DNA from 2 places in the Hymenobacter ruber genome. Region 1 is predicted to be linked to the other one. Evidence: riboswitches for the same ligand, from Rfam matches in the RefSeq annotation. Region 1 holds a riboswitch; the other holds the start of a gene.
The links. A riboswitch is a leader RNA that binds a small molecule or an ion and turns the genes downstream of it on or off. The one in region 1 is predicted to bind cobalamin.
Positions count from the first base shown of each region.

Region 1 (15,426 bases):
AATGAAGCCGCCCAGCAACAGCGCCGCACCCGAGTCGAACCGCACGATGCCCGTGGCCGCCACCAGCACTAGCGCCCCCGACGACACAATGGACGTGAGCGCATCGATGTACAGGTGCTGCCCGTCGCCCACCAGCGCCACCGACTTCAGGCGCTTGCCGTTGCGCACCAGCAGCAGGCCCACGGCTAGGTTGACCACGGCGGTGCTGGCCAGCAGCAGCACACCCCAGTCGGGCCGGGCCACGGGGTGGGGGTGAAGCAGGCTCAGGCCGGCGCTGTAGAGAATGAACGCGCCAGCCATGAAAATCAGTCCCCCCTCAAACCCGAGCGACAGGTTCTCTACTTTGCCATGGCCGTAGGGATGGTTTTCATCCTTGGGTAGGCTGGACAAGTAAAGGCTATAGAGGGCAAAGCCACTTGTCGCCACGTTGATGATGCTTTCCAAGGCATCAGTGAGCACCGCTTGCGAACGGGTGAGGTGGTAAGCGTAGAACTTGATGCCCACGAGCCCGATGCTGACCACGAGGGACAGCAGGCCGAGGCGGTACTTGGTTTGGGAGGGCGTCATGCAACGGGATTTTCGGCGCAAAGGTCGGGCACCGGCTGCAAGCGGGCCAACGGATTCCGAGCGGGCCTGCGCTGCTACCATCGTTGCCAATGCCCGATTAAACCTAAATGGTTCGGTAACCGATGCCTGTGCCGGTACCGAGCTTTTTGGGGCGACGAATAATTGCCGGGCGGGCGCAACTTTTTTCGCTTATTCCTGTATTTAAGGTGGCCGAAAATTATTTTTAGGTTAACCTAAAAATGTGTAAATTTGAATTGAATCAATTATCCAACGTGCCTCCTTCCATCATTACCGAGCCCAAGCAACCGGCCACTGAGACCGGCTGGCGTCATGCCCGCCGGGGCAATTCGTTGAGCGAGGTTTTCGCCAGCATTAAAGTGCCGCCAGCCGATGCCTCGTTCTGGCGCAAGCTGATGGCCTTCTGGGGGCCGGGCCTGCTGGTGGCCGTGGGCTACATGGACCCCGGCAACTGGGCCACCGACCTGGCCGGCGGGGCCCGCTACGGCTATACGCTGCTGTCGGTAGTGCTGATTTCCAACCTGTTTGCCATGCTGCTTCAGCACCTGGCGGCCAAGCTGGGCATCGTGACCGGGCGCGACCTGGCCCAAGCCTGCCGCGACCACTACTCGCGCCCCATCAGCCTGATGCTGTGGGTGTTTTGTGAAATCGCCATCGCGGCCTGCGACTTGGCCGAAGTTATCGGCTCGGCCATCGCGCTGAAGCTGCTGTTTGGCCTGCCACTGGCCTGGGGCGTGGTCTTCACCACGCTGGATGTGTTGGTGGTGCTGTACTTTCAGAACAAGGGCTTTCGCATCATCGAAAGCATCGTGGCCGGGCTTATCGCGCTGATTTTCGGGTGTTTTCTTTACGAAATCATTGCCTCGCACCCTGATTGGCTGGCGCTGGGCAAAGGCCTGGTCCCGCGCCTCGAAGTGGTGACCAATCCGCAAATGCTGTACGTGGCCATCGGTATTCTGGGCGCTACAGTGATGCCGCACAACCTGTACCTGCACTCCAGCATCGTGCAAACGCGGGCTTTCCCGCAAGATGAGCCGGGCAAACGCTCGGCCATCAAGTTCGCCACCATCGACTCGACGCTGGCGCTGTTTCTGGCGTTTTTTGTGAACGCGGCCATCTTGGTGACGGCAGCGGCGGCTTTCCACGGCAAGGGGCATGAGGACGTGGCCGACATTGCCGATGCTCACAAGCTGCTCACGCCGGTGCTGGGCGCGGGCGCGGCCAGCGCCCTGTTTGCCATTGCCCTGCTCGCGTCGGGCCAGAACTCGACGCTGACCGGCACGCTGGCCGGCCAGATTGTGATGGAAGGCTTCCTCGATTTGAAGCTGAAGCCCTGGGTGCGGCGGCTCATTACACGGCTTATTGCCGTGATACCTGCCCTGATAGTGGCCCTGCTCTACGGCGAGAAGGGAACAGGGCAGCTGCTGGTGCTCAGCCAGGTAATTCTGTCGTTTCAGCTAAGCTTTGCGGTGGTGCCGCTGGTGCTGTTCACCAGTAGCAAGGCCAAGATGGGCGTATTTGTGAATCGGCCGTGGGTGAAAATCGTGGCTTGGGTAGTGTCGGGTATCATCATCATTCTCAACGTGTTTTTGCTCTGGCAAACCTTCTTTGCCTGATAATTTCTGCTGGTCCCGCTGGCCGCAGCTTGCACATGAACGCGTGAGTGGCGAGCCAGTGGGTGAGGCGGGTGAATAACTCGCCGTTGTAGTCCATCTCCCATTCCAGTCAGCATTGGGCTTCACCGTTAGCATCCGCACATTTTGCGGCGCAGAATTCTTGTGCCCATTTATATCGAATAAAATATCTATGAAAATACTATTGACACTGATTTTTTTATTGCCGCAATTGGCTTTTGCTCAAGTGTCTAGCATTGATGGTGTAGTGCGTGGTGCCACTCGCCAGCCGGTGCCATTTGCCAGCGTGGCCGTGGTGGGCACCACGCTGGGGGCCGTAGCCGACGCGGCGGGCCATTACGAGCTAACCGGCGTGCCGGCCGGGGCGGTGCGCCTGCGGGCCAGCGCCGTAGGCTTCGCGCCAATAGAGCAGCGCGCCGAGGTAACTGCCGGCCCGCCCCAGACGGTTGATTTCCTGCTACAAGCTGCCGCTGCCGACCTCGGAGAAGTGGTGGTGACAGGCGTGAGCCGTGCCACCGAAATCCGGCGCAGCCCCGTGCCCATTGCCACGCTCAGCCGCCGCGAAATCAACCTCAATGCCAACACCAACGTCATCGACGCGGCCGTGCGCGGCATTCCGGGGCTGAGCGCGGTGACCACCGGCCCCAACGTTTCTAAGCCGTTCATCCGGGGGCTAGGCTACAACCGCGTGCTGACCCTTTACAACGGCCTGCGCCAGGAAGGCCAGCAGTGGGGCGACGAGCACGGCGTGGAAGTAGACGGCTACGACATCGAGCGCGTGGAAGTGGTGAAAGGCCCCGCCAGCCTGCTCTACGGCTCCGATGCCGTGGCCGGCGTGGTGAACCTGCTGCCTGCCCTGCCCAGCGGCCCCGAGGGCCGGCTGCGGGGCGAAGTCCTCAATGAGTACCAATCTAACAACGGCTTGCTGGGGAATTCGCTGGGACTGAACTACCAGAAAAACGGTTTCCAAACCAGCTTCCGGGCCAGCCACCGCTTGGCACGTGACTACCGCAACCGCGTGGATGGCCGGGTGTACAACACTGGCTTTCGGGAGCTCACGCTAACCGGGATGGCCGGCGTGAGCAAGACCTGGGGCAGCTCGCACTGGTACCTCACGCTGTATGACAACCAGCAGGAAATCCCGGATGGCAGCCGCGACTCGCTCAGCCGCTGCTTCACCCGCCAAGTGGCCGAGAGTGGGTTGGATGACATCAAAAGCCGGCCGCTGGTGAGCGAAGATGAGCTGGGTTCCTACTCCATTAGCCCGTTACACCAGCGCATTCGGCACTACCGGGTATTCACCAAAACTCAATTCCACATTGGCGGCGGCGAGCTGCACCTGCTGCTGGGGGCGCAGCAGAACACGCGGGAAGAATTCAACCACCCCACCGCGCCCGCCCAGCCCGGCCTGGCCCTGCGCCTCACCACCTATACCTACGATGTGCGCTACCACCTGCCCGACTGGCAGGGCCTGCAAATCAGCCTCGGCAGCAACGGCATGGGCCAGCTCAACCGCCACCAGAACGCCACCGATTTCCCCATTCCCGACTACAACCTGCTGGATGCGGGTGGCTTCCTGCTCCTGAAAAAGCCCCTGGGCAAGCTGGAGCTAAGCGGCGGCCTGCGCTACGATACCCGCCTCGTAACCTGGAACGACTTCTACCTGGCGCCCAACCCGGCCACGGGTTTTGCGGGTACGGCCGGCCCCGGCGCGGTGGGAGCGGAGCTGCCGTTTCCGGCGTTTCGGCAGCGTTACCAGGGCGTGTCGGCCAGTGCAGGAGTGAGCTTTGTGGCTACTGAACAACTCACGCTCCGCGCCAACCTGGCCCGGGGCTACCGCGCCCCCAACATCCCCGAAATCGGTTCCAACGGCCTCGACCCCGGCGCCCACATCGTGTACCTCGGCAACCGCAGCTTCCGGCCCGAGTTCAGCTGGCAACAGGACGTGGGTGTGCTCTGGCACCAAACCACGCTCGATGCCTCGGTAGAGGTATTCCACAACTACGTCCAGAACTTCATTTACCAGGGCCGTTTGCTGAACGAGGCCGGTCAGCCGGTCGTCATCGTGCCCGGCAATACCACCTACCAGTTCCAGCAATCCGCCGCCCGGCTCTTCGGCTTGGAAGCCAGCCTGAACTGGCGGCCCGCCGCCCTGCCCTGGCTGGCGCTCAACAATAGCGTGGCATTCGTGAACGGCCAGAACGCCGACGCCAGCCTGCTCGAACGCCAGGGCGAAGCCGCCCGCTACCTCCCACTCATCCCGCCACTGCGGGCCCGCTCCGAAGTGCGCGCCACCTTGCCTACTGGCAAAGGCCGCCTCACGGGCACCTATTTCCGGGCCACGGTGGACGGCAGCGCCAGTCAGAATCATTTCTACGCCCTCGACAACACCGAAACTGCCACCACCGGCTACGCCCTGCTGGGCCTGGGCGCGGGCACCACCCTGGCCACTCCCGGCGGCCGGCCGGTGGTGCAGCTCATCGTGCAGGTTGATAACGTGTTCGACACCGCCTACCAGGCCCACCTCAACCGGTTGAAATACTTCGAATACTACGCCACCGCGCCCAACGGCCGCTCGGGCATCTACAACCCCGGCCGCAACGTGGGCGTGAAAGTGGTGTTGCCATTTTAGTCGTTGCGCCCGCCGGCCCGTACAGGCGCTCATGAAACACCTTTTCTGGCTTGCTTACCTGTTTCCCGTACTTGGCTACGCCCAAGCTCCGGCCAAAACTTCTCCTTACGACTCGGCTCATTTCAGCTGGCGCAAGCCGGTGCCGCGCAACCGCCTGCGCGAGCTCCAGCCCGACCGCCCCGGCATCACCGAAAGCCCGTTCACCGTGGATGCCGGCCACGCCCAACTGGAAGTGGATGGCCTGCGCCTGCTGAACGGCGGCACCGGCAACGACGACCAAACCCGCGAGCTGCACGCGGCCTATACCATGCTCAAGCTGGGCCTGAGCCGCCGCACCGACGTGCAACTTGAAGTGCCCATCTACAGCATTGCCAAGCAGCGCCCCACCGGCACCGATGACTGGCAGGAGCGCCACGCCGGCTTCGGCGACGTGACGGTGCGCGTGAAGCACAACTTCCTCGGCGACGACCAGGACGGTAGGCTGGCCATGTCCGTCATCGGCTACGTGCGCCTGCCCACTGGCGGCCCCGTGGGCGACGGCGGCACCGAATACGGCGTCGTGCTCCCCATCGATGTGGAGCTGAGCGACGAAATCAACCTCGAAGCCCAACTCGAAACCGACCTCAACTACGACCGCGAGCAGGACCGCCGCTACCTCGGCCTTATGCCTTCGGCGGCCATAGAATGGGACTTCGCCAAAAAGCTGGGCGTCGTCATCGAAGGGGTGACCCAGTGGAACACCGAGCAGCGCCGCTGGCAGGCCTCTACCAACATTGCCCCCATTATTAAAGTCACCGATAACCTCCAACTCGATTTCGGTACGCACCTCGCCCTGAACAACCTGAGCGACCACCAATACTTCGTTGGTTTCACGCTGCGTCGCTGATTAGCGCGTCGGCCGTACCTTTGCGCCGTCAAGGTGCCAGACCCCAAGCGCGGGGCGCGGCTGAAAAGGGAATCCGGTTCAATGCCGGAGCTGTCCCCGCAACTGTACGCTTCACATCGGAGCGGGCCACGAATGCCACTGTTTACCGGTTGATTTTCAACTGACTGAATGGGAAGGCGGCCCGTTCGGCGGAGCAAGCCAGGAGACCTGCCCGGACATTCACAGGTTCAGCATTCGCGGAGGACGAATGGAGAAAGAGAACAGGGGCCGGTTTCGGCAGGCCCGTTTTACAACTGTTTTTCGGCCTCGGTCTGGCGCTGGTTTTCTTCAGCTTGAAGGCGACTGACGGTAGATTTTGAATCGAATTTTCTCCTGGAAAATTTGATTCGGATGCAGTTTTTTTTATTGTTCAGGCGTGTTTGCCTGGTGCCGGGCTTGCTGCTGCTGAGCCAGTTGGCGGGAGCGCAGGTAGCGCCGCCGCCAGCCGGGACCAGCCTGACGGACGTCGTGCATCCGCTGTCCGACGTGCAGGTGCGCGCCAGTCGCCCCGCCCGGTTTGGCGTCGGCAGCCGCCGGCTTCTGGTCGATTCCACCACGCTCAGCCAGCAGCGCGGCGGCACGCTGGCCGACGTACTGGCCGCCCGCAACCCCATCTATTTCAAGACTTACGGGCCGGGCCAGCTCACCACCATCACCATCCGGGGCACGGCGTCGCGCCACACGGCCGTCCTCTGGAACGGGTTCAATATCAGCACCCCCTCCCTGGGCGAATCCGACTTTGCTACCCTGCCCGCCAGTGCCAGCAGCCGAGTGGAGGTGCAGTTGGGGCCGGGCGGCGCGGCCTTTGGCAGCGGCGCGGTGGGCGGAGCCGTGCTGCTGTCGTCGCCCCTGCGCTGGGGCCGCCAGGGCTGGGCCAGCGCCCAGACCGATGCGGGCAGCTTCGGCCTGTGGGGCGGCAATGTGGAAGCCGGTTTCAGCAACGAGCGGGTGGCCGCGCAGGTAACGGCCTCGGCCCGCACCGCGCAAAACGATTTTGCCTACGCGGAGCCCGGCACCGGCCGCACCCGGCGGCTGGTAAATGCCGCCCTGCGCCACCAGTGGAGCGTGGCCGAGGACCTGGGCTGGCGGGTGGGCACGGCGGGCGAAGTACTGGCCTCGGTCTGGCTGACCGATACTGAGCGGGAAATCCAGCCCAGCTTGGGCACGGCCAACCGCCACGCCATGCAGCGCGACCGCAACCGCCGCGTGCTGCTGGGCTACCGGCACACCATCTCGGCCCGGCAAAGCTGGGCGGTGCGCGGGGCTTGGTTTGATGACGGCCTCGATTATTGGGACGATGACCTCAGCAGCCCGTCGCGGGTGTACACCACCCAGGCACAGGCCGAATACACGGCCCAGCTCACCAGTCAGCTCGGCCTGCACGCGGGCCTGGAAACCCAGCGGTTCGACGCCCGCATTTCTGACTACGGCCGCAACCTGAGCGAGTACCGGAGCGCGGGTTTCCTGCTGGCCCGCTACGACCCTTTTGCCCGCCTGCACCTGAGCGCCCAGCTGCGCCAGGCCCTGCTGCCGGGACAGAAACCGCCCATACTACCCGCCCTGGGGGCCGAGTGGGCGCTGCTGGAGCGCCCCGCCCATCACCTCACCGCCAAGGCCAGCGCGGCCCGCAGCTACCGGGTCCCCACCCTCAACGAGCGCTACTGGAGCCCCGGCGGCAACCCCAACCTGCTGCCCGAAACCGGCGAAGGCTACGAGGCCGGTCTGGCTTACAAGGGCCAGCCTGCCCAGCCCGCGCCGGTGCAGTGGGAGGCCGAAGTCACGACCTACCGCCAAACCGTGAAAAACTGGGTCCAGTGGCTGCCCGCCGCCGAATACGCGGGCAGCTACTCGCCCCAGAACCTGCGCCAGGTGCGCACCCAGGGTCTCGAAGCCAGCGCCGAAATCCGGTGGCGGCGGCCCATCCACGGCATGCGGGTGCGGGTGGCCTACACGTTCACCCAGGCCCGCAAGCTGGCAGGCTACGCGCAGGACCCCGACCCCGTGGGCGTGCAGCTGCCTTATGTGCCCCTGCACGCCGCCACCCTCAGCAGCGACCATACCTGGCGGGGCTGGCAGGGCGGAGCCGCATTGCAGCTCACCGGCTACCGCTACACCACCGCCGACGCCCAGGAGTTTCTGCCGTCTTACCTGCTGCTCAATGCCAACCTGGGCTACACGTTTCGGCCCGTTTCGGCGTGGGCCTTCACCGTGCTGCTCCAGGGTACCAACCTCACCAACCAGGCTTACCAAAGCTATGCCTACCGCCTCATGCCGCCCCGCGCCGGGCAGCTCAGCCTGCGCGTAGCCTGGCGGTAAGCGGCCAGGCCCGGCAGGTATTTCAACGTGTCATTTTCAATTAAACCACCTTTTATAAGCTTCATGTTTTCTCTCAAGAACCTATCCTTGCTGGCCTTGTCTGGCAGCCTTCTGCTCACCGCCTGCGACCCCAAAAAGGATGACCCCAAGGTCGAACTGCCCAGCCCCAGCGAGCGGGTGTACGTGGTGAACGAAGGTAACTTCCCCAGCCCCGATGGCGATATCAGCCTGTTCAACACCACTACTAAGACCGTGACCAGCGCCGGCCTCTACAAAAGTGTCAACCAGGGCGACTTAGGCTCTAACCCGCAGTCGATGACCATTATCGGCACGAAGGCTTACCTGACCGTGACGGCCAGCGACTCGCTGAATATCGTTAACCTCACCGATTTTCGGCACACGGCGGGCATTCACCTGAAGCAGCCGCGCTATTCGGTAGCGGTATCGGCCACCAAGGCCTATGTGACGCAGTGGAACGGCTACGTGGCTAATGGCACGGTGAGCATTGTGGACCTGGCCACCAATCGCATCACGGGCACCATCAGCACCGGGCTGGGGGTGCAGCCCGAGCAGATTCTGCTGGGCAAAAACGGTCTGGTGTACGTGGCCAACAGCCAAAGCAACTTCATCACCGTCATCAACCCGGCTACTGATGCGGTGCAGGCCCCCATCGCCACGCCCGCTGGCCCCAAAGGCATTGTGCAGGACAATACCGGCAACATCTGGGTGTTGTGCAGCCCGTATGTCGCCACCACCGACCACCTTATCCGCTTCAATCCGGCCACGCCGGCTACTCAGACCGATATTGCCTTTCCAAATGACTACCGAAATGGTAACCTGCGCCTGAACCCGGCCGGCGACAACGTATTCGTGTCGCTGGGCACGGGTACTTACCAGCTGTCGCTCACGGCTACGGCTCTGCCGGCCGCGCCGCTCATCAAGCGTAATTTCTACGGCCTGGGCATCGATAAAGACAATGTTATCTACGGAGCTTCTTCCCGGGGCGCTGCCAACGGCTACGTGGCCCGCTACAGCACCACCGGCACCAAAATCGACTCTTTCCAGGTTGGGAAATACCCCAACGGCTTCGTATTCAACTAGCCTTTCCCACGTCCGGCGTTTCCTCGTTCGCAAGGTCCGGAGCCTGAGCTCTCATCATTAGACTTTTCTTCCTCTTTCTGCAAAAATGGAAAAGGCCCGTACCATTGGTACGGGCCTTTTTGTGCGGGTCGGTTTCGGCGGGGCCGAGCCGGTAAAACTAGTCGGCAATACCGTCGTGGTTGCGGTCTTTGGCGTCGCCAGCGGCCTTGTACAAGTCTTTGCCGGTAACGTGGTGGGTGGTGTCGCGGGAAAGGCCGGCGGTGGCCGAGTCGCCATTGGCTACGCCGTCGGTGCCGGCGGCGGGGCCTTTTTTGGTGTAGCCGCGCTCTACGTTGGTATCGCCGTCTTTGGTGCCCGAGCTGCAGGCGCTAAACGTGGCGGTGAGGGCGCAGGCCACGGCGAGCGGGCGGAGGAGGTTTTTCAGAGACATGAAAGAGCGAAGGTGAAGGGGTAAATAATAAGCGATGCCGCAAGGTAGAAAAATAACCCGCCCGCGCGCAACCCGAACCACCGGGCGCGGGTACGGTTGTACCGGCGCGGGCCGGCCCAAGGTTGCCCCAGGCCGCGTGTTCCCGCCTCATTTTTCATTATCCGCCTGATGTCCAATCCGCTTTCCGTTTCCTTGCCCGCGCCTGGGCCCACCTACACGTATCCGGAGTTCCGGGCGCTGATGGACACGCTGGCCGCCGAACACCGCACCACCGGCCCCGAGCAGTTGCCGGGCCTCATCCGCTACACTGCCCAGAACCAGCAGGCGCTCGATGCCGTCTACGCCCGGCCCTTGCTGCCCGCGTTGGTCGAAAAGCTCCGGCGCCTGCCCCGCCCCGAGCACTGGCTGGTGCTGGGCGAAACCTGGTGCGGCGACACCGCCCACGCCCTGCCCATCCTGGCGCACCTGGCCGAAGAAAGCCAGGGCCTTATCGCCCTGCACGTAGCCTTGCGCTCCGAGCACCCCGAGCTCATGGCCACCCACCAGACCGACGGCAAAAACAGCATCCCCAAGCTCATTCGCTACGACGCGGCCACCGGCACCGAGCTGGGCACCTGGGGCCCGCGCCCGGCCGAGGCCCAACGGCTGAGCCAGCAATTGCACGGCGATAAATCTTTGCATACCAACCAGGTAGTAAAAGGCATGAATATGTGGTACGAGGCCGATAATGGCCAGTCCATGCAGCACGAACTGCTGGCGCTAGTGAGCTAAGATTGGGGTTGAATCAAAATTTCCCCTATTTTCACCTTCCCAATTCCGAATTATATGCCCTTGCCGTTGCACCGTCGCCTTCAGAAACACGTTGCCGCCTGGCCCTGGCGGCGGGTGGGCGTGCTGGCCGGCGTCAGCCTAGTGCTGGCACTAATGCTGGTGGGATATTTGTTCGGCGTAAGTGACCATTTCTTTAGTCGACTTTTTTTTGCGTTTCTCGTATTGGTCTGGCTGCTGGCCGTTACGTTCCTCGCCGTGGTGCCCTTCGTGACCTGGGCCACCGCGCATTGGTTCGGGCGCGGGTGGGCCGAAGTCTCGACGCCGGCTCCGCGTTCCCGTCGGGCATCCCCCGGCGCATCAGCAGTGCGTTCTATTTCTCCACCGGCTGCCTCGCGGCGGCCCCAAACACGTTAAAGCCATTGAAAACTAACCTACTGCACATCAAAAATATGGTGTGCCCCCGGTGCGTAGAAGCCGTGCACAACCTGTTGGAGCGCGCTGGTTACCGTCCCAAAGCCGTAACGCTGGGCGTGGCCGAGCTCGACGAGAATACCCCCGCCGACCCCGAAGACCTGGCCCCGCTGCTGCACGCCGCCGGCTTCGAATTGCTGCGCGGCCGCGCCGAGCAACTCACCGAACAAATCAAAGGCACCCTGGCTGAGTACCTGGAGCACCTGCGCACGGCGCGCTCGCCGCTCACCACCTCGGCCTTCCTGACGGACCGGTTTGCCGCCACTTACTCGCACCTGAGCAAGGTGTTTTCGCGCACCGCCCACCTCACCATCGAGAAGTACCTCATCCGCCTCAAAATCGAGCGCGTGAAGGAAATGCTCAGCTACGGCGAGCTGACCCTGAACCAGATAGCCGACCAGATGCGCTACAGTTCGGGCCAGCACCTGAGCAACCAGTTCCGCCAGGTGACGGGCTATTCCGTGAGCGAGTTTCGCCGCCTGATGTTGCCCGAGCGCATGTCGCTGGACGCGCTGGCATAAGGCCCCAGTCTTTGTTTCGACACCAAAAAAGGCGGCTACCTAATCGGGAGCCGCCTTTTTTATTTAGGTTTGCCGCGTCACTCACTTCCTGCTTTTCCCATGTTGCTCGCTATTCTGCTGCCCGGCTTGTCCATGATGGTCAACGGCCATTTGCTGAAAGGTATTCTCTGCTTCGTGCTTCAGATAACGCTGATTGGCTGGATTCCGGCGGCTATCTGGGGCGTGGCGTCGCGCAGCCAGGATTTGGCCGAAAAGCGCCACCGCGAAACGCTGGAAGTGCTGCGCGCCCGCCGCTAACGGCGTTTTGCCCCAGGCCGCCGGCCGCCGTAGAAGCGGGCGGCGCGCAGGGCAATGGGTAGCCCGATGCACAGCATAAGAATGACCAGCCCAATGGCCGCCGGCTCCGGTTTGAGCGGCCGGACCGCCACCCGCGAGCTGGGCAGCACCACCAGGTTCATTATCAGCCACACCACCAGCCCGTAGCTGAGGCCGGCCAGCACCGGATGCCGCAGCAGCACCGGCAGCCGCGGGCTCAGCCAATACAAAAACACGGCAAACGCCACCGCAATGCAGTAGTGGGCCACCAGGCCCAGTGCGGCCATGCCCGGGCCGCCCCCAAACGCTGCCTGCCCCACCAGCCCGCTGGCCACAAAGTATAGCACGTTGACCGCGGGCTTATGCGTCATCAGCACGTACTGGGTGCACGCTGCGGTGATGTCGAGCGTGCCCGCCAGCAAACCAGTAATGAGTGCTGCGCGGAGCCAGCCGGCGGGGCGCTCGGCGGCGGCGGGTAAGGGGGAGGTTTCCATGCAGTAAAATAGGGATTTTAGCCGAAAGTTTTGCGCCCCGCGGCCCACCGGCCGTCAGGCCCGACCTTTGCCAGAAATGAACCCCGGCCGGCCGCGCCGGGTTAGTCCCCATTGTGTCGAACCATTCTCCCCGCATCCTGCTCCTGACGCCGCCGCTCACGCAGCTCAACACCCCGTATCCGGCCACGGCCTACATAAAAGGCTTTCTGGGCGGGCGCGGCTACGACGTGACGCAGGCCGATATGGGCTTGCAGCTGGTGCTGCGACTGTTTTCGGAGGCTGGCTTGCGGCGGGTTTTTCAGGAAATTGAAGTCGGAAATTTCGAGCTGAGCGACAACGCCCGGCGCATGCTGCGGCTCCAAAACCGCTATTTGGCCACCATCGGCCCGGTCATCCGCTTCCTCCAGAACAAGGACCTCACGCTGGCCCCGCGCATCTGCCACGGCCGCTTCCTGCCCGAAGCCAGCCGCTTCGATAACGTGGCCGACCTCGAAACCGCTTTTGGTACCATGGGCCTCACCGACCAGGCCCGCCACCTGGCCACGCTCTACCTCGAAGACCTCGCCGACCTCATCAAGGAAACCGTGGGGCCGCACTTTGGCTTCTCCCGGTATGCGGAAAAGCTGGCCCTCTCCGCCACCAGCTTCGAGCCCCTGCACCAGGAGCTCGAAGCTGCCCCCAACCTGCTCGACCGCATGCTGTTGGAGGAGCTGGAGCCGCTTTTGGCCCGGGTGCGGCCCGAGGTGGTGGGCTTCACCGTGCCCTTCCCCGGCAACCTCTACGGGGCGCTGCGGCTGGCGAAGCGCATCAAGGAAATCAGCCCCGCCACCGTGACGGTGATGGGCGGCGGCTACCCCAACACCGAACTGCGCACCATCCAGGAGCCCCGCTTTTTCGACTACATCGACTACCTGACGCTGGATGATGGCGAAGGGCCATGGCTGCGGCTGCTGGAATATCTGGGCGGCTTGAAAGAACAGGCAGTCGGTCAATTCCAGCGTAGCTCGTCACCGGCTAGCTTGGTATCGGGTAGCGAAGCTGTTGATAATGTGCATTGTGAGCTACAGCCCGTGCTCTATGCTCCGGATAGCAGCAATATGCTTCAGCGAACTTTTCTCCGCAACGCGCAAGGGCAAATCGAATACGTCAACCACCCGTACCCCGACGTGCCGCACGCCGAGGTAGGCACGCCCGACTACTCTGATTTGCCCCTCACCGAGTACCTCTCGGTGCTGGAGGTGCTGAACCCTATGCACCGCCTCTGGAGCGACGGCCGCTGGAACAAACTCACCGTGGCCCACGGCTGCTACTGGAAGCGCTGCTCGTTCTGCGACGTGACGCTGGACTACATCAGTCGGTACGAAACTGCCCCCAGCACCCTGCTGGTGGATAGAATTGAGCAAATCATCCAGCAAACCGGCCAGACCGGCTTTCATTTCGTGGACGAAGCCGCGCCGCCTCTGGCCCTGCGCGACTTGGCCATCGAACTGCTCAAGCGCCGCGTGGCCATCACCTGGTGGGGCAATATCCGGTTCGAAAAAACCTTCTCGCCCGACCTCTGCCGGCTGCTGGCCGCCTCGGGCTGCATCGCCATTTCGGGCGGCCTGGAAGTGGCTTCGGATAGGCTGTTGGCGTTGATGGAAAAGGGCGTGACCATCGCGCAGGTGGCCCGCGTCACGGACGGCTTCACCCAGGCTGGCATCATGGTGCACGCCTATCTGATGTACGGCTTCCCCACCCAAACCGCCCAGGAAACCGTGGACAGCCTCGAAGTGGTGCGCCAGCTGTTCGCGGCTGGCGTGGTACAGAGCGGCTACTGGCACCGCTTTTCGATGACGGCGCACTCGCCCGTGGGCAAGAACCCAGCGAAATACCAGGTGGCCGCCATCGGCCCGGAGCCCGCCGGCTTCGCTTGGAACGACCTCTGGCACGACGACCCGCTCGGCACTGACCACGAAGCCTTTGGCCCCGGCCTGGCCAAGTCGCTGTATAACTACCTTCACGGCGTGGCCCTCGATGAGCCGCTGGCCCGCTGGTTCGATTTCAAGACTCCGAAGACGACCACCCCGCGCCACCTCATCCAGCAGGCCCTGCAGGCGCCCGATAAGCCCGATTTTGCCCGCCAGAACCAGCGCCTGTTCTGGCTCGGCAACGCCCCCGAAATCCGCCTCGAAGCCGGCAAAAAAGCCCCCCGTGCCGTGCTCACCTGCTACGAGCAGGCCGAGGATTTCGAAGTGAAAACCACCGAAGCCGCCGGCCGTTGGCTGCACCAGCTCCTCACCCGGCTCAGCCAGGATTTCGATACCAAAGTGCTGCTGAAGGATGCCGCCGCCAGCTTTCCCAAATCGGAGGGCTCGTTTGAAGCTTTCCTGCAAAGCCCGGCCTGGGCCTTGCTGCGCGAGAAGGGCCTGCTGCTGCTATAGCGCCGGGCGCGGCCAGTGGCGGGCCACATCTGCGGTAAAGCATTAACTTTCGGGTGGTTTAATCCTCTGAATTTTATTCGCTTTCCTTTCTATGACGCATCCTTTACGCTTCCTGTGCACGCTGCTGGCCGGCTGCCTGCTCCTGCTCAGCGCCTGCTCGAAAAAAGAAGACCCCGCCGCGCCCGCCCCCGGTGGCATCAGCGGCACGGTGACGCCGGCTGCCGCTATTGCCACTATCACAGCTACCGGCCCGGGCGGTACCATGGCCACGGCTGCCGTGAGCACGACCGGCACCTATCAGTTTACGGGCCTGGCGGCGGGCTCCTACGTATTGAGCTTCGCGCCGGCGGCCACCTACATTGCCCCGGCTCCGGTGACGGCCGTGGTGGCCGCCGGGGCCACCACTCAGGTGCCGGCCGTGGCCGTGCAGCAAACCAGCGGCTCGCTGAGCGGCGCGATAACGCCCGCCGACGCCGCGACACTCGTGACCGTATTCGAGGCCACCACCCACTTCACGGCCACGGCCACGGTCACAAGCACCGGGGCTTTTTCTTTCCCCAGCCTCCCGCCCGGCAACTATTACCTGGATTTCAACGCCACGTACCTGGGTGGCATCACCACGTTTGAGTTCCTGGCTTACTACCCGCCCAGCCAACTGGCCAACGTGGCGGTGGTATCGGGGCAAAATACGGTGCTGCCTGTGGCTACGGCTGTTGCCACCCGTGCCAATAAGCTCAGCACGCCCAAATGGCGCATCACCGGTTACCTGCTCGACGTGGCTGGTGCCAACGGTGCAGTGGACGTTTAT
Region 1 is NZ_BAAGQX010000002.1:1,406,409-1,421,834, reverse strand. It holds gene ACYVM5_RS06670 (cation diffusion facilitator family transporter) at 1-567, opposite strand, end outside; gene ACYVM5_RS06665 (Nramp family divalent metal transporter) at 840-2,201, shown strand; gene ACYVM5_RS06660 (TonB-dependent receptor) at 2,446-4,851, shown strand; gene ACYVM5_RS06655 (transporter) at 4,883-5,737, shown strand; cobalamin riboswitch at 5,752-5,966, shown strand; gene ACYVM5_RS06650 (TonB-dependent receptor) at 6,143-8,092, shown strand; gene ACYVM5_RS06645 (DUF5074 domain-containing protein) at 8,189-9,193, shown strand; gene ACYVM5_RS06640 (hypothetical protein) at 9,351-9,623, opposite strand; gene ACYVM5_RS06635 (thioredoxin family protein) at 9,792-10,394, shown strand; gene ACYVM5_RS06630 (hypothetical protein) at 10,449-10,808, shown strand; gene ACYVM5_RS06625 (helix-turn-helix domain-containing protein) at 10,814-11,386, shown strand; gene ACYVM5_RS06620 (hypothetical protein) at 11,486-11,683, shown strand; gene ACYVM5_RS06615 (hypothetical protein) at 11,680-12,195, opposite strand; gene ACYVM5_RS06610 (B12-binding domain-containing radical SAM protein) at 12,309-14,618, shown strand; gene ACYVM5_RS06605 (lipocalin-like domain-containing protein) at 14,710-15,426, shown strand, end outside.

Region 2 (15,426 bases), 310 kb from region 1:
TAGGTTTGGGGAAGTGGAGGGGAAGGAGCGAAGGGGGCATTTTCCTTATCTCATTCTCAAACATCCCATGCCGGACAATCCTCAATCCGTCATCAAATACACCTAAGACGCCATGCCCGTCGAGCAGGTGGCCGACCAGGTCTCGCGCCGCCCCATCACCGGCGATAAGATGATGCTGGCTGGCCGGCAAGAATTGCTGCCAAAAAAAGCGCCCCCGTTACTAACGGGGGCGCTTTTTTTGGCAGCAAAAGCCGTTTTTTATTGCACCTGCAGGCGAGCCGAAAGCGTGCCGCTGCGCACCAAGTAGAGCCCTGGCGCCAGCCCATCCAGGTCCAGTGACTCGGGCGATGCTTGCTGTCGAATTACCCGGCCGGTCAGGTCCAGGAGTTGCACGGCTGCGGTAGCTCCCAGCACCTGCACATGGTGTTGGGCAGGGTTGGGCACTAGCGTTAGGCGCATTGGGATGTCGGCCGACGAAGCGCAGCTGCTCGTAACCACGGGTGAGTAAGCAGCTGTACCGTCGAAGTCGACCGAGCGCAGGCGGTAATAGGCCAAGCCGGGGGCGCGCTCATCGGTGATGGTGTAGGTACCGCCCTTGTCCGAACTGCCGAGCCCGTCTACAAACCCTATCGAGCCAAAGGTTTCACCGTTTAGCGAGCGCTGCACGTCAAAGCCTTTATTATTCTTTTCGAGGGCAGTGTGCCAAGTCAGCAGCGTATTTGCGCCGTTGCACTGCGCCTTAAAATCGACCAGTTCCACGGGCAGCGGCAGCGCGCTCGCGGTGGTGCCGTTGATGCGGTAGCTGATGGCATCAACCGTTAGGTTGGCAGTTGCAAAGTCGAGGTCGCCGTCGCCATCGAGGTCGCCCAGCGCTACGCTTCGGGGGCCAAAGCTATTGCCGTTTCCTGCCAGATTAGTGACGCTTGGTGCCGTAAAGCCGTTGTTGGCGGCGTTCCGGAATAGCGTACTCACGGTTCGGCCGTCGCCGTCGCCGTAGTTCGCCGCCATAATGTCCAGCTGCCCGTCGCCATTCTGGTCACCCAATGCCACACTGATGGGTTCGCTGCCATTGCCCAGTCCGATAGAAGTTCGTCCGCTCGTGGGAAACCCACCGCCTGTGCTGAAGGTGCCGGGACCGGAAATGGCGCTCTGAAGAATGGTGACGTTGTCGGCGTCCCGGTTGGCCGTCACAATGTCCAGTTTGCCGTCGCTGTTCATATCGCCCAAGGCCACGCTATAAGGAGAGGTGCCTACCGGCACGATGACCTCTTCGTCGCCAAAATCGAAGGCTGCCGGCGACGTACCCATGTTCCGGTAAATGCCCACGGTGTTAGGCCCGTAATTAGCCGTCACGATGTCCAGTTTGCCGTCGCCGTCCAGGTCGCCCAATGCCACGTCGTAGCGCACACTGTTGCCAATGGTAAAGTCTACTTCGGGCGCAAAACTGCTCGCCGTCAGCGCGCCGCTTGATGCGGGCATGCCGTTAGCCGCAAGCGTGGCCGATGAAAAGATTACGTTGCGCAGCAGGCTGACGGTGGCCGTGTTGTTGCCGTCATACGTCATCGCCACGATGTCCAGGTCGCCGTCGCCGTCGAGGTCGCCCAGGGCCAGGCCGTAAGCGCTGTCGGCAACGTTGTATTGCTGGCTGGCGGCAAAGCTGACTGTGCCAGTTGCAGTGCCGGTATTACGAAATACGCTCACGTTGCCCGTACCGGCGTTGGCCGTCACAATGTCCAGCCTGCCGTCGCCGTCCATATCGCCCACTTCCACGGCGTAGGCAATGGCATTATTCGGCAGGGCGAGAACGGTGCGGGCCGCAAATGTCGGAGCGGCCGGCGAGCCGCTGTTGCCGAGATTGCGAAAGACGCTGACGCTGAGTTGGCTCGCCACAATGAGGTCCAGCCGACCATCACCGTCCACATCGCCCATGGTTACTCCCCGCGGGTTGGTGCCCACGTCAGCATTCTGGGTGCCGGCAAAGGTGCCGTTGCCCGTGCCGTTGTTTTGGGCGGCCACCGTAAACTGATACACTTGCGCATTGTTGCTGGCCTGGCCCAGGGAGTTGCTCACCACCGTATTGGGCACGCTCACGCTCACCACCTCACCTGCTTTGAAATATCGATTCGGAACAAGCGTGGCCGTATTGCCATTGATAACCGGGGGCTTTTTCAACGTCAGTGCCCCCCCGTACTGGTTGCTGAAGAGGCTGACATCTGTCATAGCTGCGGCAGTCATGGCCGCGTTGAAGGAGAGTGCCACCGAGCTGGCTCGGTCAACGGCCAGCTTGTTGCGCGTTGGCACGAGGGTAGCCAGCGCAAAAGGCGTTGAAGTACCCACGGTAAAAGCCGAAGTCGTAAACTGATTGGCCCCGGAAAAAGTGGTCGAGTTTGGCTGCAGGTTATCGGCCACCACCACGCCATCTATCAATACCTGCAGCTTCTGCACGTTGGTGCCGTTGAAATTGCGTTGGGCAGTGTAGAAACGCACGCGGTAAGTGCCGGTGCCCAGCGTCAGGGTCTGCTGTAGTTGGCCAGTGCCTTGCACAAAAGCCACCTGACTTCCCTGAGGCGGCGTTGCGGGCGAAAAGCCGGTTCCCTGCGCGGCAATGCCCGCTCCGCCGCTAAAAGTCCAGCTGGCACCGGTGGCCAGGTAGCCGTAGGTGCCACGGGCCAAAGGGTCCGAATTCTCGAAGCTGGCGTTGGCTATTGCCCCTGAAATGACCGTATTCCCCGTAGTGCCGCTAAGAATTTGTACCTGGTCGATGAAGGCTGTATTGTCGCCTGCGCTAACAAGTCCTTTAAAAGTAAGCACAGGGTTTGTGGCGCTGGCAGAAAGCGAACCAGTCAGTAACGTAATTAAAGTGATTATGCGAAGATGTAAAGCTGTTATCATGTGTAAAAGGTAAAATGATTATTGTTTAAGTAAAATTATAGAATTGTAGAATGAAATAAAATTATTTAATGATAAAAAATAACTTTATAATGTATTTACTGTTGATAATATTTTGATAATAAGTACAGATAATATTGCAATGCTTCAGCTTATAAAATCATATGGATAACTGTATGGATTAATTGATTGGAAAAATCCCTCTCGCAGATTTACCGTTCTATACAAAACGCTTCATTCCCCTTTCCTTGACCGAAACCCTCACCCACCGCCAGAAGATGCTCACCTTCGCCGGCATTCTGCTGGCCATGTTCCTGGGCTCCCTCGACCAGACCATTGTGAGCACGGCGCTGCCGCGCATCGTGGCCGATTTGCACGGGCTCGACCGGTTTACGTGGGTGGCCACGGCCTATCTGGTGGCCAGCACGGCGCTAGTGCCCATCTACGGCAAGCTGGCCGATATGTACTCGCGGCGCACCATCGAGATTGTGGCTGTGAGCGTGTTTCTGGTGGGTTCGGGGCTGTGCGGGCTGGCGGGCGAGTTTGGGACGCTGCCCGTGCTGGGCGATGGCATGACGCAGCTGGTGGTGTTTCGGGCCATTCAGGGGTTTGGCGGGGCGGGGCTGTTTGCCATGGCCTTCATCATTATTGCCGACCTTTTCGCGCCGGCCGAACGGGGGCGCTACCAGGGCTTTACGGGGGCGGTGTTTGGCACGTCGTCGGTGCTCGGGCCGCTGCTGGGCGGGTTTCTCACCGATAAGGGCACCGACCTAATTCCCGGCGTGGCGGGCTGGCGGCTGGTGTTCTACGTGAACCTGCCGCTAGGCCTGCTAGCGCTCTGGTTCATCATCGCCCAGATGCCGCCGCTGCGCCCGCGCACCGAACCCAAGCCGTTCGACTTCGTCTCGGCCGCGCTGCTGATGGCCGGATTGGGGCCGCTGGTGGTGGCGTTGCAGCTCAACCGGGCGCTGTACCCGTGGGCCGGCGCGCTCACGCTGGGGCTGCTGGCCGGGGCGGGCGTGGCGCTGGGGCTGTTTGTGGTGCGCAGCCTGCGGCACGAGAACCCCATTCTTAATTTCGGTTTGTTCAAAAACCCGGTGTTCCGCACGGCCAATGCGGCGCTGTTCTGCATGGGCGGCGCCTTTCTGGGCGTTATTATTTTCGAGCCGCTGTTTATGGTGAACGTGCTGGGCGAGTCGGCCACGCGGGCGGGGGCCAGCCTCATGCCGCTGTCGCTGGGCGTGGTCACGGGCTCGCTGCTGGCCGGCCAGATGGTGTCGCGCTTCGGCCACTACAAGCGCTGGATGCTGGGCGGCCTCGTGCTGCTGCTCGTCGGCCTGAGCTTGCTGGCCACCATGCCGCCCACGGTGCAATACTATCAGGTGCTCGTTTACCTGGCCGTCTGCGGCCTGGGCCTGGGGCCGACGATGCCGCTCTACACCCTGGCCATCCAAAACGCCACCGTGCCCGCGCTTATGGGCCAGGCCACCTCGGCCAGCCAGTTTTTTCGGCAGATTGGCGGGGCGCTGGCCGCTTCGGCGCTGGGGGCGGTGCTCACCTTCACGCTGGCCCACAGCCTGCCCGCCGCCGCGCAAACCACTGCCGCCCGCCCGGCCGTGGTAGCGGAAGGCCCGGTCGTGCCCGCCACCACGGCCGGCGCGTCCGACCCGGCGGTGCGGGCGGCCTTCGCCACGGCCATCCGGCGGGTGTATATGGTGGATATTCTGCTGGTGGTGGGCGGCCTGCTGCTCACGCTGCTGGTGCCGGAGCTGCCGCTGCGCAGGGACAATGAAACGGTGCCCGTGGCAGTGGAGTAGGGGCGGGGCGGCACAAAGAAGCCTGTCATCCTGAGCGCAGCGAAGGACCTTATCGCCGCTGAACGAAAGCCGTTCTAGCGTGATAAGGTCCTTCGCTGCGCTCAGGATGACGGGAAAAACTCGTAACCCGCCCCGCGTCTCGTACCTTCGCCGCGTTGGTTCTCGGTTTGATTTCCTTCAATCAGCGGACGGTTTTTCACTCGGGCTTCGGCCGGGGTAAAGATTAAAAGGGAATCGGGTGCAACTCCCGAACAGACGCGCTACTGTGAGTTTCCCGGCCTAATCAGGGCCGGAGCCGGTGGCCCCACATCAAGCCCATTGGCCCGCTGAACCCGGGCCGAGAAGGGCGGGGCCCACCCGAAACAAGTCAGGAGACCTGCCGGCCGCCGAGTGATGCTGCCCTCGCGCTTTGGGGCTGGCATCGGCGGTGCCGTGCCGCTGTGCCTCGGGCGCGGCCGGGGTGGCGTGCGGCCGGTGGCTGGCTTTCTCAGAACGGGGCTTGAACGCAAGCGGAGGCCGTTTATCACCTCTTATCCCCATTGCTCATGCTCCTGGCCGACCGCATTGCCCGCGCCGAAACGCGCATCTTCAAAGCCGTATTTCCCAACACCACCAACCACTACGACACCCTGTTCGGCGGCACCACGCTGCTGCTCATGGACGAGGTGGCCTTCATCGCCGCCACCCGCTTCTCGCGCCTGAAAATGGTGACCGTGTCCTCCGAGCGGGTCGATTTCACGCACCCCATTCCCGGCGGCTCCCTGGTGGAGTTGGTGGCCAACATTGAGCACGTGGGCCGAACCAGCCTCAAAGTGCGCGTGGAGTTATTCGTGGAGCAGATGTATTCCGACGACCGCCACAAGGCCGTCACCGGCCTGTTCACCTTCGTGGCCGTGGACGAGCACAAGCAGCCCGTGCGCATTCTGGCCGAGCAACCACTGGCCTTACCAACGCTGGTAACGCCACCTTTGGACTTGTAGTCAGCCTTGCCAATACTCGCGGTGGGGCCGTAGCGGCTAGTGCTTGCCCAGCCCCACCCAGCCGCGTTGCATGGCGTAGTAGATAGCCGTGCCCACAATCAGACCCACCAGGTAGCCATACGGCAGCCCAGCGCAGAGCAGGCCCACCAGCAACGACACCAGTAAATCGGCGCGGCTGCCGCTCACATCGCGCAACAGCGTGGCCAATGATAGCGCCTCAAACAGCAGCAGCACCCCCAGCACCGGCAGCGGAAAAATCTGCACCACCTCGGCAAAGCCCTGGCTGAAAAACAGCCCCATCACCAGAAAAATACCGCCATAAATGACCACCGAGCCGCCCGTGCGCGCTCCAAACGCATAGTGGCCCACCATGCCACCCGAGCCGTGGCACACCGGAAAGCCGCCAAAAAACGGGTTCACGAGGTTCATCAGCGCGTAGGTGAAGCTGATTTTTTTGATGGTGAGCGGCTCCCGCTCCGGGAATAAATCGCGCGCCACCTGCTTGGTGGCCAGAATGGAATTGCCGAGTGAGAGCGGAATCTGGGGCAGGGCCAACAGCACCGCGCCGGTCAGGATATCCTGCGATTGGGGCAGGTGCCAGGTGGGCAGGTGCAGCCCCACGGCCCGCTGCGCCGTAGCCAAATCGAGCTTGAACACCAGCGCATACACCACGCCCAGCGCGATGACGATGAGCGCCGCCGGCCAGCGCCGGTTGCCAAACAGCACCACCGTGACGGTAAAGGCCGCCGCCGCCAGCGCGTAGCCCGCCGCGCCATCCGAGCCCACGTACTTGGTGAGGGCCAGCGTGGCCAGCTGCAAGGCCAGCCCAAACTGGATGCCGCGCACCACGGCCTTGGGCACCAGCCGCGCCAGCGCATCAATCAGCCCGGTTATCGACAGGAAAAACATGCTGACGCCAATGGCCAGCCCCCCGCCAAAAATCACTCGCCCCGGAATTTTCTGGGCGATAACCAGCGCCGCAAAGGCCTTGAGCGGCTGCACCGGCATGGGCATCCGGTACCACAGCCCGGTAAAAACCTGCATCAATCCGAACAGAATCAGCACGCTCGCGCTGTCGATGCCCGACGCGGCAATGACCCCGATGAGCAGCGGCAAGTCGGTGCCCAGGTCGCCAAATGCGCCGGCCAGCTCGTTGCGGTCGAAGCGGATGGGCGGGCGGGTAGGGGCGGGCGGCGAAAGCGTGGGCTGCATGAGGACAAAGGTCGGGTGAAGTAGCGCGGACTTTGTAGTCCGCGAGTTCGACGGTTGGACTCGCGGACTACAAAGTCCGCGCTACTGTGGGGCGGCTTTCTCGGCCACTTCGCCCAGGTACTCGCCGCTCGTCAGGCCGCGCCGGAACCGCAACGGCCGCAGCCGCTTGCCCAGCGCTTCTACGGCCATTTCGTGGTCGAGGGCGTCCTCCGTATGGGCCAGGAACACGGTGGCCACGCCGTTGCCAATAAAGTTGGTGATGCTGCGCGCCTCCGACATAAACCTATCCACGCCCAGCAGCAGGGCCAGGCCCTCCACCGGAATCACCTTCATGGCCGTGAGCGTGCTGGCCAGCACCACAAAGCCGCTGCCCGCCACGCCCGCCGCGCCCTTGCTCGTTACCATCAGAATGCCCATCATGGTCAGAATCTGCGCCCCCGAAAGCTCGATGTGAAACACCTGGGCCAGGAACAAAGTCGAGAGCGACAGATAAATCGTGGTGCCATCGAGGTTGAAGGAGTAGCCCGTGGGCACCACCAGCCCCACCACCGGCTGGGCGCAGCCCATGCCCTCCAGCTTTTCCATCAGCCCTGGCAGGCCGGCTTCGGAGGAGGACGTGCCCAGCACAATCAGCAATTCGGCTTTGATGTATTTCAGAAACGACCACATGCCGATGCGGCAGTAGCGCAGAATGGCCCCGAGCACCAGAAACACGAACAAGCCCATGGTCAGATAAACCGTCACCATGAGCTTGCCAAGCGGCAGCAGCGTGGCAATGCCGTACTTCCCAATGGTGAAAGCCATGCCCCCAAACGCCCCAATTGGCGCGAGCATCATCACCAGATGCAGCCCCCGAAACACGTATTTCGAGCACTCCTTCAGGAAGTGAATGATGGGCTTGCGGCCCGCGTACTTGCTCAGGATAATGCCTATTACAATGGCCACGATGAGCACCTGCAAGGTCAGGTTATCAGCCAGAAAATGGCCCCAGGAAAACTCTGTGGCCCGTTTCGTGAACTCGCCTACCTTCCCGGTATCCAATTTGCCGGTGCTCACGCCTGCGCCCGGCCGCACCAGCGCCGCCACGCCCACGCCAATGAGCAGCGCCAGCGTCGTCACGATTTCAAAGTACAGCAGCGCCTTGCCCCCGATGCGCCCCACCTTCTTCAAATCCCCCATCGTGCTAATGCCAAGCGTGATGGTGAGGAAGATAATCGGGTTGATGAACAGCTTCACCACGTTGATGAACTGCTTGCCCAGCGGCTCCATCTGCACGGCGGTAGCAGGCTGGAAATGGCCCAGCAGCGCCCCGGCCACAATGGCCAGCAGCACCCAAAAGGTGAGGTTGCGGGTGAGGCGTTTGAGTGTCATAGGCAGCGTGAAAGGAGCGAAAGAACTCGCAAGAACGTCATGCAGAGCGCAGCGAAGCATCTTGCCCGCCGCCACTAATCCTTTTCGTTTTAGGATTGGTTTACTTACTGCGGGCAAGATGCTTCGCTGCGCTCTGCATGACGTTCTATAGTTTCAGCATTTACTCATGGACCCCGCCATCCTGCTCCCCGCCGCCAGCTACGAATTCGCCACCATCCAAAAAGTGAGTGGCAACGGCCCGGCCGTGTCCGCTTCCGACCAACTGGCCGCCGAAGAGCCGCTCGAAATTCGCGTGGGCTACGAAGCCAACGGCCAGCGCCAGCACCGCACGCTCTCCGTGACCATGCGCACGCCCGGCCACGATGAGGAGCTGGCCGCCGGCTTCCTCCTCACCGAGGGCATTATTCACGATAAAGCCGACCTGCTGGGCATCATTCCCTGCCCCGATGTCAAGAAAGAAGAAGAGGCCGGCAACGTGGTCCGAGCCGAACTAGCCGTGCACGTAAAAGTCGATTTCGCGGCCCTGGAGCGGCATTTCTACACCAGCTCCAGCTGCGGCGTGTGCGGCAAAACCAGCATCGACGCCGTGCGCACCGCCTCCTGCCCCGTGCTGCCTACGGCCGGCCCGCGCCTGCGCTACGCCGTGGTGCACCAGCTGCCCGAGAGGCTGCGCGCCGCCCAGGCCGGCTTCGAGCAAACCGGCGGGCAGCACGCCTCGGCGCTGTTTTCGCCGGAGGGCGAGCTGCTGCTGCTGCGCGAAGACGTGGGCCGGCACAATGCGCTGGACAAGGTCATCGGCGCGGCGTTGCTGGCCGGTTGGCTGCCGCTGCATCAGCACGTTTTGCTAGTGAGTGGCCGCGTCAGCTTCGAGCTGGTGCAGAAAGCAGCGGCGGCGGGTATTGGCGTGCTGGCGGCCGTGGGCGCGCCCAGCAGCTTGGCCATTCAGGCCGCCGAGAGCTTCGGGATGACGGTGCTGGGCTTTGTGCGCAACGAGCGGTTCAACATTTACAGCCACGGCTGGCGGCTGGGAGAAGTGTAGCAATATCTGAAATCTTGCTCAACAGCTATAGTTTGGCAACGGCTTCCCATGCCAGCCGTTTAACTTCCAGCCCTAATCCTGACCCCATGAAACTCCGCATCGAAGACGACACCCTGCGCCTGCGCGTCTCGCAGGGCGAGTTGGATGAATTCGCTGAAAAAGGCCGCGTGGAAGGAGCCGTACATTTTGGGCTCAACCCTGCCCAGCGCCTCACCTACGCCTTGGAGCGCGGCTCCGAACCGGCCCAAACGCTGCCCAACGAAGAGCCCGTGCAGGTGCATTACGAGCCGGGCGCGCTCACCGTGCTGGTGCCGTTTGCCCTGGCCAAAAACTGGGTCGAAACCGACCAGAATGGTTTTTCGCACGATGTGCCACTCGCTGAAAACCAGCGTCTCCATATTTTGGTTGAGAAAGACCTGGACTGCCGCCACTAGCGCATCAGGCAACTGTTGAATCCGTTAAAAATCCCACCTTTCTGTTCCGATGAGCGCCATGGAAGATTCTCCCAAAACTGACCCCAGCAAAGCCGGCAAAGCCCACGAGCAGAAAGCCGAGAATGCCCCCAAAAGCGGCGAGCGTCCCGACCAGGGCAAAGCCCCCGCGCCCGACCATTACCGCACCGAGCCCCAGGATACGCACATTCACGCCCACATTCCCGCCCCCGACGTGGCCAACGCCAAATACGAGCACCCCATTTTGGCCCAGCCACCCGAAGCCCTCACCGGCCTCAAGCTGGAAGGACGCGAAAAGGTGGCCGCTGGCGTCACGGCCGTCATCAAATCCATGCAGTTCAGCTGGACGGAAGGCGGCGTGGGGCGCGGCACCAAAGCCCTGCTCGGCCTGAATCAGAAGGACGGTTTCGACTGCTCGAGCTGTGCCTGGCCCGACCCCGACGAACACCGCTCGGTGGCCGAATTCTGCGAAAACGGAGCCAAAGCCACTGCCTCCGATGCCGACGACAAAGCCGCCGGCCCCGAGTTCTTTGCCAAATACAGCCTGGCCGAGCTCTCGCGCATGACCGACCGCGACCAGAATAATGCCGGCCGCCTCACGCACCCGATGGTGAAGCGCCCCGGCGACAACCACTACTCGCCCATTGCCTGGCCCGATGCCTTCGACATCATTGCCAGGGAGTTGAATGCGATGGAATCGCCCAACGAGGCCGTGTTCTACACCTCGGGCAAAGTGCCGAACGAGCCGGCCTTCCTGTTCCAGCTTTTCGCCCGCGAGTTTGGCACCAACAACCTGCCCGACTGCTCCAATATGTGCCACGAAAGCAGCGGCTCGGCCCTGAGCCCCACCCTGGGCCTGGGCAAAGGTTCTGTGACGCTCAACGACTTGCACGAGGCCGAGGTCATTCTCATCATCGGCCAGAACCCCGGCACCAACCACCCGCGCATGCTCACGGCCCTGCAAAAGGCCAAGCGCAACGGCGCCAAAATCATCGCCGTGAACCCCTTGATTGAAGCCGGCCTCGTCGCCTTCAAAAACCCGCAGGATTTCATGAACCCGCTCCGCGCCCTGGGCGCGCTGATGGGCGACGGTACTCAGCTTACCGACGTGTTTCTGCAGGTGAAGGTGGACGGCGACATGGCCCTGCTGCGCGGCATCATGAAGCACCTGTTTGAGGCCGAGGACCTGAACCCCGGGCAGGTAATCGACAAGAAATTCATCGACGAATTCACCGTTGGCTTTGCTGATTTCGAGCAGAATATTCGCAGCACCAGCTGGGAGGAAATCGAGGAAATCAGCGGTGTTTCGCGGGCTCAACTGCTCGAAGCTGCCAATCTCATTGCGCACAAGCAGAAAATTATTACCTGCTGGGCTATGGGCGTCACGCAGCAGCGCCAGGGCGTGCAGACCATTCAGGAAATCGTGAACCTGCAGCTCATGAAGGGCGCCATCGGCAAGCCCGGCGCGGGCACCTGCCCGGTGCGGGGCCACTCCAACGTGCAGGGCGACCGTACGATGGGCATCTGGGAGCGCATGCCCAAAACCTTCATGGATGCGCTGCAAAAGGAATTCGGCTTTACCCCGCCCACCAAAGACGGGTTTGATGTGGTGGAGGCCATCAAGGCCATGCACCTGGGCATGACCAAGGTATATTTCGGCCTGGGCGGCAACCTCCTCGCCGCCGGCCCTGATACCGAGCTCATTGCCGAAGCCATGCGCAAGCAGAAGCTCACGGTTTTCGTGGGCACCAAGCTCAACCGCGGCCACCTCACCACCGGCGAAACCAGCCTGCTGCTGCCCTGCTTCGCTCACGTCGATATCGATATGCAAAAGTCTGGGCATCAGATGACCAGCTGCGAAAACTCGATGGGTGTGGTGAGCCAGAATAAGGGCATTCTGGTGCCGCTGGCCGGCGACCAGCTCAGCGAAGTGGCCATCATCTGCGGCATGGCCATTGCCACGCTCGGCGACAAAACCAAGACCGACTGGGTAGCCATGACGGAGAATTACGACGTCATCCGCGACCATATTTCGCGCGTCATCCCCGGCTTTGAGGGCTTTAATGAAAAGCTGCGCCGGCCCGGCGGTTTCTACCTGCCCAACGGCCCGCGCGAACGCAAGTTCACCACGCCCGATGGCAAGGCGCACTTCACCAAAACCGAGCTGGAGAAATATTCCATTGAGCCCGACCAGCTGATTCTGATGACCGTGCGCTCGCACGACCAGTTCAACACCACCATCTACGAGTACAACGACCGATACCGCGGCATCCACGGCGAGCGCCGCGTGCTGTTCATGAACCCGGCCGATATGGCTGCCCGCAACCTCAAAGCCAAAGACCTCATCGACATCACCAGCCATTACAAAGGCGAAGAGCGCCGGGTAGAGAAGTTTGTGGCCGTGCCCTACGACATTCCGAAAGGCAACGTGTGCGCCTATTTTCCGGAGGCCAACCCGCTGGTGCCCATCAGCAGCGTGGCCAAGGTCAGCAACACGCCCACCTCGAAGTACGTGGTGGTGACGGTGGTGCCCACTGCCGTGAACAACGACCTGCGCATTAAGGAGCGGGAGGCGATGATGGCGTAACTGCCATTGCGAGTGGAGCGCAGCGCAATGCGGCAATCTTTCCTCTCGATGCAGAAATCCCAGAGATGTGAAAAGCCCCGACACTGGAAGGTGGCGGGGCTTTTCTTATAAAAAGGCTTGTCACATTATCAGGCTGGTCGCATCGGGAGGACGGATTGCCACGTTGCGCTGCGCTCCACTCGCAATGACAGTCGGCTTATACAGCCGGCTCGTTCTGCTTTTCCAAATCGAACAGCTCGCCCAGCAACTCTACCAGCTGCCCGCCATCGTCGCGGCGACAGGCAGTTTTGAGCTGCAACACGTGCTGCTTCAGAATCTTCTGCATCAGCGAGCGGGTGGCTTCGTCGAGGAGCTTGCTTTCGGCGGGGGTGGCTTTTTTCTGGTAGCGGTCGAGTTCCTCCTGGCGGAGGGTTTCGAGGTTGGCCTTCATCTTCTGGATGAGGGGCGACACCATCATTTCTTTGGCCCAGTCGTTGAGGCCGGCAATGCTTTCGGCAATGATGGCGCGCACCTGCGGCACGGCGGCCAGGCGGGTTTGCAGCGCGGCCGAGGCCTTGCTCTGAATGGCATCGATGTTGTAGACCAGTACGCCGGGCACCTGCTCCACATCGGCGGCAATGCTGCGCGGTACGCTCAAGTCAATCAGAAACTTGAAGCTGAGGACGTCGAGGTTTTCGGCCAGCTCTTTGGTGAAGAAGGGCTCGGCGCGGTTGATGGAAGAAATCACGACGTCGGCTTCTTTCAAAGCGGGCACGAGGTCTTCAAACTCCACGATGCGCATGTTGCACTCGGCGGCCAGCTCTTCGGCTTTGGCGCGGGTGCGGTTGCAAAGCGTCACTTCGCCAAACGCCTTGCTGGCGGCCAGGTGGCGGCACACATCGGCTCCGATTTCGCCCAGGCCCACCACCAGTACTTTGGGGTTGGCCACGTCGGCGGTCAGCTCTTCCACCAGCTCCAGGGCGGCATAGCTCACCGAGGCAGCCCCGTCGCGGAAGCTGGTTTCGGTTTGCACGCGCTTGTTGGTGAAGAACACGGTGTGCAACAGGCGGTGCAGGAAGGGGCCGGCGGCGTCAGCGTCGGCGGCCCACTGGTAGGCCATTTTTACCTGGTTGCTGATTTGCAGGTCGCCTACTACCTGAGCATCAAGGCCCATGGCTACTTCGAAGAGGTGCTGCACGGCCGCGTCGGCGTCGGGCAGCAGGTCGAAATAGGGGAGGAACTGGCCGATGTCGGCGCGGTCCTTGAGGTGGCCCAGGGCGAGGATGATTTCGCGGCTGCGGTCGTCCTCGGCGGCGTAGTACACCTCGGTGCGGTTGCAGGTGCTCAGCACGAGCAGGTCATTAAGGCCCAGCTCATTGTGCAGCGTATTCAGGAAGCGGCGGCAGGCGGCCTCGTCCAGCGAAAGCAGCTCGCGGATGGCAAGCGGGGCTTTCTTGAAGGAGAGGCTAACGGCCTTGAACGGATGCGACATAGACGGAATCGACACGAAATCGGACTACAAAATTACGGCAGGATTTCGGTAGGATATCACAACAGCCCGGGCATAAGTAGGGTTCGAGAGGAAAGTTGACGAATATCAGGTGCCTTTGGCCCTTGAGAGGCAATCAGAATGAAAGTGTCTGGCCGGAATGACAAAAATCAGTCAAGCCTCGGGGCGGAATGGCGCGCCGACCGCCATACCGGGGGCTTGTACCTTTGCGCCATGTCGCCGAAACTCCCACCCGCTGCTCATTCCTCACTCGTGCCCACGCCCGCCAGGGTTGCTTCTGCGTCCGAAACCACCCTGCCGGGCGCGGCCGATGAAACGGCTTTCCTCGAAGCGACTGAGGCGCTGGCGGCTCCTGCGCCAGCCGTTACCTCGCCCGTGGCGTGGATGCTGCTGCTCATTCTGGCCTCCATCTGGGGCACGTCGTTTATTCTGATGAAGAAGGGGCTGGTGGTGTTTTCGGCCATGGAACTGGGCGCTACCCGCGTGAGTGTGGCCGCGCTGCTGTTGCTGCCGTTTGCGCTGCGCCACGTGGGGCACGTCGAGCGCAGCCGGTTCAAGTGGCTGGCCCTGAGTGGAGTGGTGGGTACGCTGATTCCGGCCTTTCTGTTTGCGTATGCCGAAACCCGGCTGGCCTCCGGGCTGGCGGGTGTGCTCAATGCCCTTACGGTGGTGTTCACGCTGCTGGTGGGGGCGCTGCTGTTTCGGCAGCGGCTGACGGGGCTGCGGGTGCTGGGCATCACGCTGGGGCTGGCGGGCACGGTGGTGATGCTGCAACTGGGCGGCAGCGGCGGCGATGCCACACCCGCCGGCGAAGGCAATGCCTGGTACGGCATCTATATTCTGATTGCCACGATGGGCTACGGCCTGAGCGTTAACGTTATCAAGCACAAGCTGGGCGCGATGACGCCGGTGGCCGTGACATCGGTACTGCTGCTGCTCATCGGCGGGCCGGCCCTGGCGTACCTGCTGCTGGGCACGGAGTTTTTGCACAAGCTGGCTACCGTGCCGGGGGCGTGGGCGGCGTTTGGCTACATAGCGCTGCTGGCTACCATGAGCACGGCTGTAGCCATGGTGCTGTTTAACAGGTTGATTCAGCAGTCGACGGCGCTGTTTGCTTCATCGAGCACCTACCTGATTCCTATCGTGGCCCTGGCCTGGGGCGCGCTGGATGGCGAGGCGTTCAACCTGTGGCACTTTGCCGGCATGGTAGTGATTCTGGCGGGCGTGCTCATTATTCACCGAGCGCGGTAATTGCCGGTCTGCCCGGCGCGTGCGAGTCGATTAAAACGCCACCGTCATACCCAATTGCCCCCATCGGTGTGAGCGGCCGCCTGCGAATTCCGGTGAAACCCAGGTGGCCGTGGCGGCAAAGCTCAGTCCGCCGTGAGCCAGCACCACGCCGCCGGAGCTGCGCAAAATAGCCCGGCGCACGTCGTCAGCGGGCAGTGTGTACGGGTTGCGGTTGGTGAAAGGACTGCCCTGTAAGGTGGCATCGTAGCCAACGAGGCGTCCTTCCAGCGTGGCTTCGCCGTACAGTTGCCAGGGTTGTGGCTCACTGTTGTGGTTTGGTGCAGTGATGCCCAGGTTGGC
Region 2 is NZ_BAAGQX010000002.1:1,097,089-1,112,514, reverse strand. It holds gene ACYVM5_RS05360 (MFS transporter) at 1-3, shown strand, start outside; gene ACYVM5_RS05355 (FG-GAP-like repeat-containing protein) at 259-2,811, opposite strand; gene ACYVM5_RS05350 (MDR family MFS transporter) at 3,138-4,706, shown strand; cobalamin riboswitch at 4,879-5,104, shown strand; gene ACYVM5_RS05345 (acyl-CoA thioesterase) at 5,252-5,686, shown strand; gene ACYVM5_RS05340 (putative sulfate/molybdate transporter) at 5,723-6,898, opposite strand; gene ACYVM5_RS05335 (cation:dicarboxylase symporter family transporter) at 6,980-8,269, opposite strand; gene fdhD (formate dehydrogenase accessory sulfurtransferase FdhD) at 8,436-9,308, shown strand; gene ACYVM5_RS05325 (DUF7009 family protein) at 9,395-9,742, shown strand; gene ACYVM5_RS05320 (FdhF/YdeP family oxidoreductase) at 9,801-12,347, shown strand; gene hemA (glutamyl-tRNA reductase) at 12,544-13,818, opposite strand; gene ACYVM5_RS05310 (DMT family transporter) at 14,050-15,087, shown strand; gene ACYVM5_RS05305 (lipid A deacylase LpxR family protein) at 15,118-15,426, opposite strand, start outside.
Region 2: another riboswitch for cobalamin. It lies ahead of ACYVM5_RS05345 (acyl-CoA thioesterase); the one in region 1 lies ahead of ACYVM5_RS06650 (TonB-dependent receptor).